One region of the Kangiella sp. genome, then DNA from elsewhere that is predicted to be linked to it. Evidence: riboswitches for the same ligand, from Rfam matches in the RefSeq annotation. Region 1 holds a riboswitch; the other holds the start of a gene.

Evidence for each region. Region 1 has a riboswitch for thiamine pyrophosphate ahead of thiC (phosphomethylpyrimidine synthase ThiC). Riboswitches for the same ligand answer to the same signal wherever they lie in the genome.
Region 2: another riboswitch for thiamine pyrophosphate. It lies ahead of ACN0VI_RS08940 (TonB-dependent receptor); the one in region 1 lies ahead of thiC (phosphomethylpyrimidine synthase ThiC).

What each region holds. Positions count from the first base shown of each region.
Region 1 covers NZ_JBLXBT010000001.1:299,974-305,837, reverse strand. Annotated here, with positions in the region: gene ACN0VI_RS01425 (cysteine synthase A) at 32-1,087, shown strand; gene ACN0VI_RS01420 (ACT domain-containing protein) at 1,087-1,473, shown strand; gene ACN0VI_RS01415 (DUF4870 domain-containing protein) at 2,029-2,493, shown strand; TPP riboswitch at 2,667-2,801, shown strand; gene thiC (phosphomethylpyrimidine synthase ThiC) at 2,905-4,767, shown strand; gene ACN0VI_RS01405 (FAD-dependent oxidoreductase) at 4,791-5,846, shown strand; gene thiS (sulfur carrier protein ThiS) at 5,830-5,864, shown strand, end outside.
Region 2 covers NZ_JBLXBT010000001.1:1,940,566-1,946,429, forward strand. Annotated here, with positions in the region: gene ACN0VI_RS08925 (phosphotransferase) at 1-256, opposite strand, end outside; gene pnuC (nicotinamide riboside transporter PnuC) at 237-845, opposite strand; gene ACN0VI_RS08935 (hypothetical protein) at 883-1,134, opposite strand; gene ACN0VI_RS08940 (TonB-dependent receptor) at 1,154-3,361, opposite strand; TPP riboswitch at 3,520-3,651, opposite strand; gene ACN0VI_RS08945 (metallophosphoesterase) at 3,748-4,917, opposite strand; gene ACN0VI_RS08950 (HAAS signaling domain-containing protein) at 4,928-5,491, opposite strand; gene ACN0VI_RS08955 (PadR family transcriptional regulator) at 5,519-5,864, opposite strand, start outside.

The sequences.
Region 1 (5,864 bases):
TTATTAATGAATAGATCTGAGAAGCCCCTAAATGACATACAGGCAGAACGTAGCAGAGCTGGTGGGTAATACTGACTTGCTGAGAATCCCATCCCTTTCTCGGTTAACGGGTTGCGAGATTCTGGTGAAATGCGAGTTCCAGAACCCCGGCGGTTCCATCAAAGACCGAGCGGCGCTGCAAATGGTGCAGGATGCCATCGCAAAAGGAGAGTTAAAACCGGGCATGACAATTGTCGAGGGTACAGCCGGTAATACTGGGATTGGCTTGGCAGTAGTGGCTAAAGCTTTGGGCTATCAAATGCTGACCGTTATGCCAAAGGGTCAAACTCCGGAAAAGGAAAAGATGATTGCTTTGCATGGCTCCGAATTAATGTTGGTGGATCCCTGTCCTTTTGCGAACCCCAATCATTTTTATCACACCGCACGGCGCCTTGCGGAAGAAAATGAAAATTACTGGTGGGCCAATCAGTTTGAGAACATCAGTAATGGCAAAGCTCATTATGAACACACAGGTCCAGAGATCTGGCAACAAACAGAAGGCAAGGTAGACACATTGGTATCGGTGTCAGGAACGGGCGGTACGATTGGGGGTTGTTCGCGCTATTTAAAAGAACGAAATGAGAGTGTGCAGGTATGGTCAATTGACCCGGATGGTTCCGGCATATACCACTACCTGAAGACCGGTGAATACAAAGCTCAGGGCAGTTCATTTACCGAAGGGATCGGCATTATGCGCACGGTAGCCAATTTTGCACAGGCCCGAATTGATAAGGGCATCACTTTACCCGACCAGGATTTAGTTACCGTATCGCGGGCAGTCAGAAACGCCGATGGATTGGTGCTGGGTAGCAGTTCTGCACTGAATATTGCTGGTGCACTCTTTGCCGCAGCCAAATCTGGCACCGGAAAAACCATCGTAACCTTTGCTTGCGATGCCGGTGAACGCTCCTACTCAAAGCTGTGGAATCCAGAGTTTTTAGCCGAAAAGGGTATCCGCGATGATCTGGAAACCATTGAGCAGATGTTCGAGCGTTACAAAGCAACGGATGACAGCGTCATAGTCAATGTTAGTGATAGGGATAGATGATGGAGAATAAACCGCACTTGAAGTTACTGGACGCACAGTTTGATGTACATCGATTGTTATCAACAATGGATTTGGAGGACTTGCAGGGAAGTTGGTTTTTGTCCTCAACCGATGAAGAGTTATCACTGGTTTGTGAAGCAATAAATCGTGACTTGATAAAAGACACTGTGCAGAAAAGCGAACTGAATTGGCGTGCCATTAAAGTCGCAGGGCCACTCGACTTTAGCCTGACAGGAATCATCGCTGGTATCAGCCAAGTCCTAGCCAACGCCGAAGTTCCCGTCTTTGTCGCCTCCACCTTTGATACCGACTATGTTCTGGTAAAAGAAAGAAACCTTGCTGAAGCGTTGGTTGCCTTAAAAAAAGCCAGTTATGTGTTTGTTTAGTTGATTTCATTGGTAAGTATAGCGCGCTAACGAGTAATAGGATGGGTTAACATTGATGCGTAATTCATCAAAGCCAGCCCTCCAATAGCTCATTGGCGGCAAACCACTAATACAAAAAAACACTTCAGGCAAACCGGTAGGCAAAATGGAAAAGTTGTGAGAATAGGCGCGTTAAAGCGACGATAAGGGTACTTTAAGCGACTTTAAAAGCATTTCCATATAAATCAAGCGGTTATTCCATTTTGTCGCTAAAACAAATAAAAAATAAAAAATAAAAATAATTATAATCGCAATAATTTCAATAAGTTATATGGTTTATAAAAAGATTTAGACCTTTCAGGCTGAAAATTGATAACAATTAGAACTCGAACATAAAAAATAAATATCTTTAATATCAAGAAGTTATTGAAAGCTTTCAAATAAATTGAAAGCAGTGATTTATCGTCAATTCCTATCACTCAAAGTAACAATTTGAAATATGAGTCTTTGCTAATCTGTATTTGTGCAGCGGCAAAGCGTCGTTGTCTTAAAAAGATTTCAGACGAGGAATTAGAGATGAACAACGAAGACGATAAAAAACCTGAAGGCACTGGCGAAAGCAAACCAGAGCAGGGTGGTGAACATAAAGAGCGCGTCTATGAAGGCGAAGCTGAAGTATTAGGTAGCGAAGACATTCGTGGCGAAGAAAAGACCTGGTCTATGTTTGCTCACTTGGCGGCCTTTGTTGCTATGGTTCCGTTAGTGCCAGTTATAGGCATGGTACTTGGGCCCTTGGTGGTCTGGTTGTTGAAGAAAGACGATATGCCATTGGTTGCCGAGAATGGTAAACGTGCCTTGAACTTTAATATCACCATGTTTATTGCGTACTGTGCGGCGTTAATCCTGTGCATCATCTTGATTGGTATTCCAATCCTGTTTGGATTAATCATTTTTCACTTTATTGTCACCATATTGGCGGCGATTAAAGCGAGCGAAGGTGGTGTTTACGAATACCCATTCTCTATAAAGTTGATTCAGTAATAGGAATGCCTAGATTCTAATAATAACAAATGACTCTCCACCCGGGGCGCTGTCGAATGCAAAGCTTCGCCCCATTCTCCCCAGCGGCAACTTAGGTGCCGCTTTTTTTATGTCTGAATAAATAATCTGAAAAATAGGGGCTAGGAATTTGTGACTTAGCATGTGTATAATTCGAACAACTCTCGGGGTGCGCTTGGGATTAAGACTTACGCCAACAGGCTATCTTAAACCAAGAGCTGAGATGCATTAGCAAACCCGTATAACCTGATCCGACTCGCATCGGCGTAGGGAAGAGTAATGTCAAAGCTGACGATCTCACCATAAAGCTCTGTTCTCATTATCTCTTTGCCTCCTTGCGCTATGCGGTCATAAACGCTGGAGATTATTGTGAAAAACAGTGTGACAAAAAGTGTGGCAAAGAATGATCCGATTGATCTAACCAAACATACCATTACTCGCGAACCCTTACCGAAATCGAAAAAGATTTACGTTCCCGGCACCTTACATAAAGATATTCGTGTGCCGATGCGTCAAATTAGTCTGACCAATGGTGAAAAAGTCACCCTTTACGATACCTCTGGACCTTACACTGACCTGAGCATTGATATTGATGTGCGCAAAGGTTTGCAGGAAGTGCGCCGTAACTGGGTTATGGGCCGTGGTGATGTGGAAGAATATCAGGGCCGCGAACTTAAGCCGATTGATAATGGCTATGAAGATGGTGATAAAGCCTTTGCCACTCATAATCCTGAGCTGCAGCGCAAACCAATTCGTGCCAAATCAGGCAAGAATGTGACTCAACTGCATTATGCACGCCAGGGCATTGTGACGCCGGAAATGGAATACGTAGCGATTCGTGAAAATCAAAAGCGTGAAGCCTTATTAGAACAAAACAGCTCCGCAAATGGTGTCAGTAAAGAAAGAGAAGTCCGCTTAAAAGGCGAATCCTTTGGCGCGAAAACACCGCAAAAAATTACTCCTGAATTTGTACGTGATGAAATTGCCGCAGGCAGAGCGATTATTCCTGCCAACATTAATCACACCGAATTAGAACCAATGATTATTGGCCGTAACTTCCTAGTGAAGATAAATGCCAACATTGGTAACTCTGCTGTAACATCCAGCATCGAAGAAGAAGTCGAAAAGCTGGTGTGGTCAACGCGTTGGGGTGGCGATACCGTCATGGATTTATCGACCGGTAAAAATATCCACGCCACTCGCGATTATATTCTACGTAACTCACCGGTCCCGATTGGTACTGTGCCAATTTATCAGGCTTTGGAAAAAGTCGGTGGTGTAGCCGAAGATCTGACCTGGGAAGTATTCAGGGATACTTTGATTGAACAGGCCGAACAAGGGGTGGATTACTTTACTATTCATGCCGGTGTCTTGTTGCGCTATGTGCCACTGACTGCTGAGCGTGTAACCGGTATCGTGTCGCGCGGTGGTTCGATTATGGCGAAATGGTGTATCGCACATCATAAAGAGAACTTCTTATACACCCATTTCGAAGAGATCTGCGAAATCATGAAGGCTTACGATGTGAGCTTCTCGCTGGGCGATGGTTTGCGTCCAGGCTCTTTGGCGGATGCCAACGATGCTGCGCAATTTGGTGAGTTAGAAACTTTAGGTGAATTAACCAAGATTGCCTGGGAACATGATGTTCAGGTCATGGTCGAGGGTCCGGGGCATGTGCCAATGCACATGATCAAAGAAAACATGGATAAGCAATTGAAAGAATGCCACGAAGCACCTTTCTATACGCTTGGACCGTTGACCACTGATATCGCACCAGGCTATGACCATATTACGTCAGGCATCGGTGCTGCCATGATTGGTTGGTACGGTTGCGCCATGCTCTGTTATGTGACGCCGAAAGAACACTTGGGTTTGCCAAATCGTGACGATGTTAAAACGGGAATTATCACCTATAAATTAGCAGCACATGCAGCAGATGTCGCAAAAGGGCATCCGGGCGCGCGTTACCGTGATGATCAGTTGTCGCAAGCACGTTTTGAGTTCCGTTGGGAAGACCAGTTTAACTTAGGTCTTGATCCCGATACGGCGCGTGAATTCCACGATGAAACCCTGCCAAAAGATTCAGCTAAAGTGGCGCACTTCTGTTCCATGTGCGGGCCAAAGTTCTGCTCCATGAAAATTTCTCAAGACGTCAGAGATTATGCTGAAGAGAAGAAAAAAGTTGAGCAAGGCATGGCGGAAAAGTCAGCGGAATTTAAAAAGCAGGGCGCAGAAATTTACGTTGAAGTTAATTAGTAAGAAGATGAGAAGTTGACCCTATGAAAATCGGAATTGTTGGTGCAGGTATTGCAGGTCGTATCTTGGCCTGGAAAATGCTTAAAAGAGGTTTTACGGTAACTCTTTTTGATAAAAATTCATTAAACAGTGAAGCTGCCTGTTCCTTTGCAGCAGCGGGGATTTTATCGCCACTTGCCGAGCTTGAAATGGCTGAGCCTACGATCTATGAACTGGGTAGTCGTTCCATGCAGCTATATCCACAACTGATCAATGAACTGGAGCAGCCGGTCTTCTATCGACAGATAGGATCATTAGTCACTGCCCACAGTTCTGATAAAGTAGAGCTCAATCATTTTCATCGCATGCTCAAGCACAAACTGGATCGTTGTGATGAGCATGTGCAAAACATTGTAATAGCCGATAAAGAACCAGAATTGGCGCACATGGGCGAAGGTTTATGGGTAACCAATGAAGGACAGTTAGATACCATTGGCCTGCTTAATGCACTGCAGCAGATTCTGCTAAAGAAAGGTGTTGAATGGAAAGAGCAGGTTGAGGTTAAGGAAGTGGAAGCCGGCCAAGTTAAAACCGATACAGACGGCTATGCTTTTGATTGGGTGTTTGATTGCCGAGGAATGGGGGCCAAAAATGAATTACCTTTGCGAGCAGTACGCGGTGAATTACTTTGGTTACAGGCCGACGATGTAAAGATAGATCACTTAACCAGACTGGTTCATCCACGCTACCGAATATACATAGTGCCGCGACCTAATAATTTTTACCTGTTGGGCGCAACCGAAATAGAAAGTGAAGACTATAGTCCAGTATCCGTTCGTTCTTCACTGGAATTATTATCCGCAGCCTATAGCCTGCATAAATCATTTGGCGAAGCACGCATCATCAAACAGGTAGTCAACTGTCGACCAGCGTTGCCCGATAACCTACCGAAAGTAGAAATCGAAGATGGCATCGGCAGAATTAATGGTTTATACAGACATGGTATTCTGATGGCACCGGCAGTTGTTGAACAAATGATGATAAAGTTTTACCAAGCAATAAGCTCACAGAAAGAGGGTGAAAATGCAGTTAATAGTTAATGACCAAACCATAGAAGC
Region 2 (5,864 bases), 1.6 Mb from region 1:
GAGAACAGTAATGGCCACCGGGTAACTGACCCACTTTGGTTTGATCCGCCAACTGCACAAAGTAATCTTGATTAGCGAGACTAAGTTTAAAATTTGCATTGGTATCGCCCTGACGAAGCAACTGCCAGCTGGCTTGGTTAGCACACTGGTTTAAGCACTGCTCTACGCTCAATGGGTGCAACTCTACCAATAACTCCACCAGCTGTTTCCAGCTACTCGCTGAATAATGCCACCAATCAGGCTGTTGCTTGTTCATAATGTTTCTTCCACTCGAGCCAACCAATAATGGCCATCACCGTATAACCTGCAAAAAGAATTGCCGTAATCAACAAACCTTTTTCCCAATACAAAAACACCGATACGAAATCAATGACAACCCAATACAACCAGTTCTCAAGCACTTTTTTTGCTAATAAGTAAGTGGTAAACACAGCAAACCAGGTCGTAAATGAATCAATATATGCAAAATCTTGAGTCGTGTAATTATCGAGTAGATAACCACTGATAACAACAACAGCTGACAACCCAGCTATCCAAGCCAAATGCACTTTCAATGGCCATCGACTAATTGGCTTGTCGTTGCCCCGTTTAACGGTGAAGCGCCATTGATAGAAGCCATAAACTGCCATCAACAAATAATAAACGTTTAACAGCGACTCCATGAACAGATTAACGTCAAAGAACAACACCGTGTAGATCGCCGTGCTGAAAAATGCCGCAACCCAGCACCAGATATTTTCTTTAATCGCCAACAAGATATAGGCGATAGCCAAGGCTACAGCCAGCCACTCCCAGACCGAAGTGGCAGCCACTTGCTGGCCGAAAGTTTGAAAGAAGTCGCTCATCAGCTTCCTTATTTTATTCTTTTATCTTGTGAATTCTTTAACCGGGCTTAACGTCGCTGTTTAAAAACTTAGCTACAAACACCTGCTTGCCATAAGTTTTAAATGAGTATTCTACGGTTTCATTAACCACCGCCATAACGGATTCAAACTCACCAAAAAGTTGCGTACTCATGGTATTCACTATGGCCTCTACCCGCTTGTCACCCATCAGACGCGCAACGACATCCTGAATGATCGGCAGAAACTCGTCATCCAGCGGATACAAGCTTAATTCAACTGAAATCTTCATTTCATCATTCCCTCAATGCTTAAAAGTTGTAGGCGGCACGAACACCGACGATTCTTGGTGTACCATACTGGAAATAAGGTTCGGTTTCATAAAACTTTCGCGGATCATTACCGAAGCTGCCAAAACCTCGATTAACGACAGTTTCATCCGTCAAGTTACGGCCATAGAGTTCAACGAGCCAATTAGCATCCTCGTAAGTCAACGCCAGATGCCACAACTGATAGTCATCAGCTTTAACCTGATGGCGGTCGGACAAATAGAACTCATCCTTAAATTCAGTCTGCAGATTCAGGCTCCAATATTCATTGAAATAAAAATCAGCGCCAGCAACCCATTGCAGTTCTGGTGAATGCGCCAGTTCGCGACCCGTTAAATCATAAGGTACTGGTGGGTTGGCCGTTAGGTCAGCCAACACATGCGTAAAGCTTTGCAGGTTTTCAAACTCAGTTTTTAATATGCCCACCGAACCATAAAAATGCGCCCATTCCAGCGAACGCCAATTCCACTCAACTTCAGCGCCGTAACTTTTTGCCCCACCAGCATTGATGTTGTAATCGGTAAAATTACAGGGACACTCACCGCCTTCCTGCAAAGTTCGGCCATCAGCCTGCGAGGTTACATAGGACTGTTTGGACTGAATATCATCACGGTTTTGATAGAACAAAGACGCCTGCAAAGTTAATCCAGCATCAGGCCAAAAACCTTTAACCCCTAACTCATGGTTTAGCATGTATTCAGAATCATACTCACGTTGTGACTCCGGCAGTTCCTGTGCCGTATTAAAGCCCCCTGCTTTGTAGCCACGCGACAACAAGGCATACAGCATGGCCTGTTCACTGGCCTGATACTCAAGCGAAGCCTTACCACCCCAGAAATTCTCAGAACGATCATCCGCGAAAGGCTGATTATCAGCATAATCTGCCGACTGGCGTTCGAAACGCGCACCAGTTGCCAAGGTCCAATCATTGTTCAAAGGAATGTCCAGCTGTCCATAGAGTGCAGCGTTGCGGGTATCGTATTGGTTTCTGAAATCTACTGGGTTAAACGTATATTGACGCAACAAATCAACAGATTGATCGCGGAAATAAGCGCCAATAACCCACTGATTTGATGAAGATCGTCTAGATAGTGAATCAGTACTGCCCTGCCCACCAATCAATTTAACGTCTAAGCTCAAGTTTCGATTGTCTCTCAAGAAGCGGTCAAACGACGAATACCACCAATCAAAACCCCAGTCATCACTATCGCACGGCCTGCCTTCACAAATTCCAGTATGACTCCAGTCTTCGTCGTAAGCATAATCAAGCTCGCTGTCAGCAAATGACAAGGTGCTTTGCAGCTTGGTGGAATCCCAGGCCCATTCAGCGATAAAGGAAGCACCAATGGTTTCCTGGCGATCATGGCCTGGCTCATCAGAATAAGTCTGGCGTGTGTTATCAAGACTAAACGCATCATATCCATTGTCCACATCGACCAGAATCAGATTTGAGGTCAAAGAAAAGTCGTCACTGGATTGATAAACCAAACGAGCCTTCATGCTCGATTCGTCTATATTCTGGGTATCATCACGTCCTAGGAAAACATTATCGGTAAAACCGTCGCTACGGTATTGCCCCACCGCGAAACGGTAGCCCCAGGCATCCGAAAGCTGATCACTGCTTATCAAAGAGGCGCTACGGCCATTGTAAGACTCAAAGGAACCGGAAACTTTCAGCAAGTCTTCCTCAGGTGCCGCAGACACTATATTGACCAAACCCGCCAAAGCATTCGCGCCATAGAGGGTACCTTGCGGGCCACGAAGGATCTCAACCTGCTGCGTGTCCAGCATCAAAGCACCACCCGCGATACCCGTCATATCGATTCCATCAACAATCACACCCACCGAGTAATTGACGGGCTCAACAAACTCACTACGCTCGCCTACTCCACGGATTTGAATAAATCGACCACGCGAAGCACCCGTTGCGAAATTAACATTTGGCGCTAAATTGAAAACATCAGAAACATGATGAGCATTATTCTTACGTGCCGTCTCACTACCGATCACAGTCACACTCGACGGCAAGGTCAAAGGACTCTCAGTCAGATGCTCAGCGGTAACAATCAGGGTTTCCAGATCTTCATCCAAGAGCTCATCATCCGCCTGCCCATCAGCAAGCACAGCAAACGACATCGTCAACAGACTGGTCAAAAGAAGAGGTTTAAAAGAACGAATAGCGTGTTTCAAAAGACAACTCCACATAACAGCATTTCAGCGTTTAAGTGATGGGGTTTAGCGGAGTAACAACAGAAAAGACAGAAAATTGCAGTTAAGCTAACTTGACTGAGTCCCTGTCAATGAATGGCTTAAGGTGAAGAAAGAAAAAGCCAGATTCCAAAAAAGCACATTTTCTGAACTCCCTATCCCTACGCCGGCATGACCCGGATCAGGTTCTAAGGGTCTGGCGCTCAAACAGTCGCAAATCCGCAAACCGCATTGAGCCATTTCTCAGGCAAAAGCCTCCCCTCGGGAATGCTTGCCATTATACACGCCTAAAAATAAACAGCGAATTGAAAGATAATGTAGTTCCGTAGCATCATCCTCAATATTCGCTGTTTTTGAATGTGTATGGGCTAAGAAAGTGGGATCTTTTGACCGTCATCAAGAAGCCTGTAATAAATACCATTTTCTATCAGCAGTCCCTCTGAGTGCTTGGTCGGGAAGCTATTGCTATAATCTGACGGATGTTTCACATCGATTGCGAATAACTTGCCGTCAAACTGACTATTAACACTAAACTGCAAGGTATGACCAACAACTACCGCCTTGGCACCAAATTTATTTATAGTAGCCTGAAATTGCTCTTCATTAACTTTGTCTTTGAAATACCCTCGATACCAGGCTGGACCTGACTGTGTTGAAATTAATAACTCGGTATTTTTGTCGGCAAGTCCGGGATAGTACATCTGTCGGTAATAAGCTCTTACCTGCTCATTGATATCCTCAACGGTCCAATCAAATTGCATCAGCTGCGGGTCAATACCGCCATGAACAAATATAGTTCCATTAATAATTTCCATCACGTTTTTCGATTCAAGCCAGCGGCCAATAAATGAGTTGTTACTAAATAAATCTGCCTGAGTTTTGCCCATAATTCCTGCAATCGGTAAATATTTATCAGCAGCAGATTTAAAGTTTCCCTGCAGATTTTTAATTTCATGATTACCGATAATGTAGTGAAGCTGGCCACCCGCCTTTCGAGCTTCTTGTTCAAGCTTATAAATCAGCCATAGCAATTGCGTAGTGGAGCTACCTCGATCAACCATGTCTCCAACCAGCACCAAATGACCTTGACCAAAGGTCCACTCGAGCTCTTCTGAAATTACCTGATGAGTAATGAGAAAGTCACGGAAGGCCTGAAAATTACCTTCAAGATCGGATAAGGCAAGAATCGATTGCTGATCATCATACACAGCTTTTGGAGTAATAATCGCCGGATGAATATCGAAATCAAAACTGCTTTGATCACCATTATAGGTCACTGTTGCAGGGATAACTTGTTCAGGTGCATAAGCTTGCTTTTCAACGGAAAAACCCGACTCTCGACTGCCCCGAATATAATTCGACTCTAATTGACTATTACTGTAGAAAATAAAAGGCCCTTCTCCTGCAACTTTATTTGCTGATGAATCCGTTCCGTAATTTAACGAAGCATGCTGACTAATACCGAAGACAACCGCTATCAGCAATAGCACCAGCGACACGATGAGAAAGTGAAGAATATAAGTTCCAATAGTTTTCATTATGATTTCCTTAATTAAGATGTCGTTTTAATACCCGTAGTACTCGATGAGTTATGAAAAACTCAATAGCCGCAAGAACAATGGCCACGGGGCTTAACCATAAACCGCTAAAAACCTTTGCTCCATTGCTAAGGTCTGCTTGATGTAACCAACCAATAACAATGCTTTCCCCACTTGCGCTAGACCAGACACCAAGCGTGTAAGGTAAAAACAGGTTAACAAGGGCAAAAGCTATCAAGGCAAAACTGATTCCATACCCAAACACCAGCATGCTGTAGTAAAGCGTTTTAGAAACCCCTCTCTTAACGATCTGTATTGGCCTGAAACCCTCTGGAGGAGGAGTGCCGACCATGATGTGACTAATGTATTTGCTTGCTAGCTCTTTCGGCTCACCGAAACCATTGAATATCTCTTGGATATTCGGTGCTTCACCTGCTTGCTCCCTAGCTTCAATAACATCGAATATATGAGCCTCAATCTCACGAATCACCTCGTCTGCTTCTTCTTTCTCCAAACGAGACAGATATTTCCTTAGTTGATTTAAATATTTCTTAATAGAGTCATTATTAGACATATACTTTTCTCCATTCTCAGTATCTGGTTATTGTCCCTGGGCAGCTAGCAGCGTCTCAATATCAGCTACAGATTGTCGCCATCGGGCTTCAAGCACCTTTAATTTCTGTCTGCCTTTATCAGTCAGCCCGTAAAACTTACGCGGTCTAGCGTCGCCCTCCTGCTGCCAACTGGCATCGGTCAACCCATCTCGCTTTAGCCGGTCAAGCAGCGGGTATAAAGTGCCTTCGCTAATCACCATGGTTTCGAAGCTATGAAGATTGTTAAGCAGTTCAAGGCCATACATAGGCCTTGGCTTCAGGGCAGCCAAAATAGCCAGCTCCAGCGTACCCTTACGCAATTGTGCATCCCACTTTGATTCTTGCTGTTTGTCT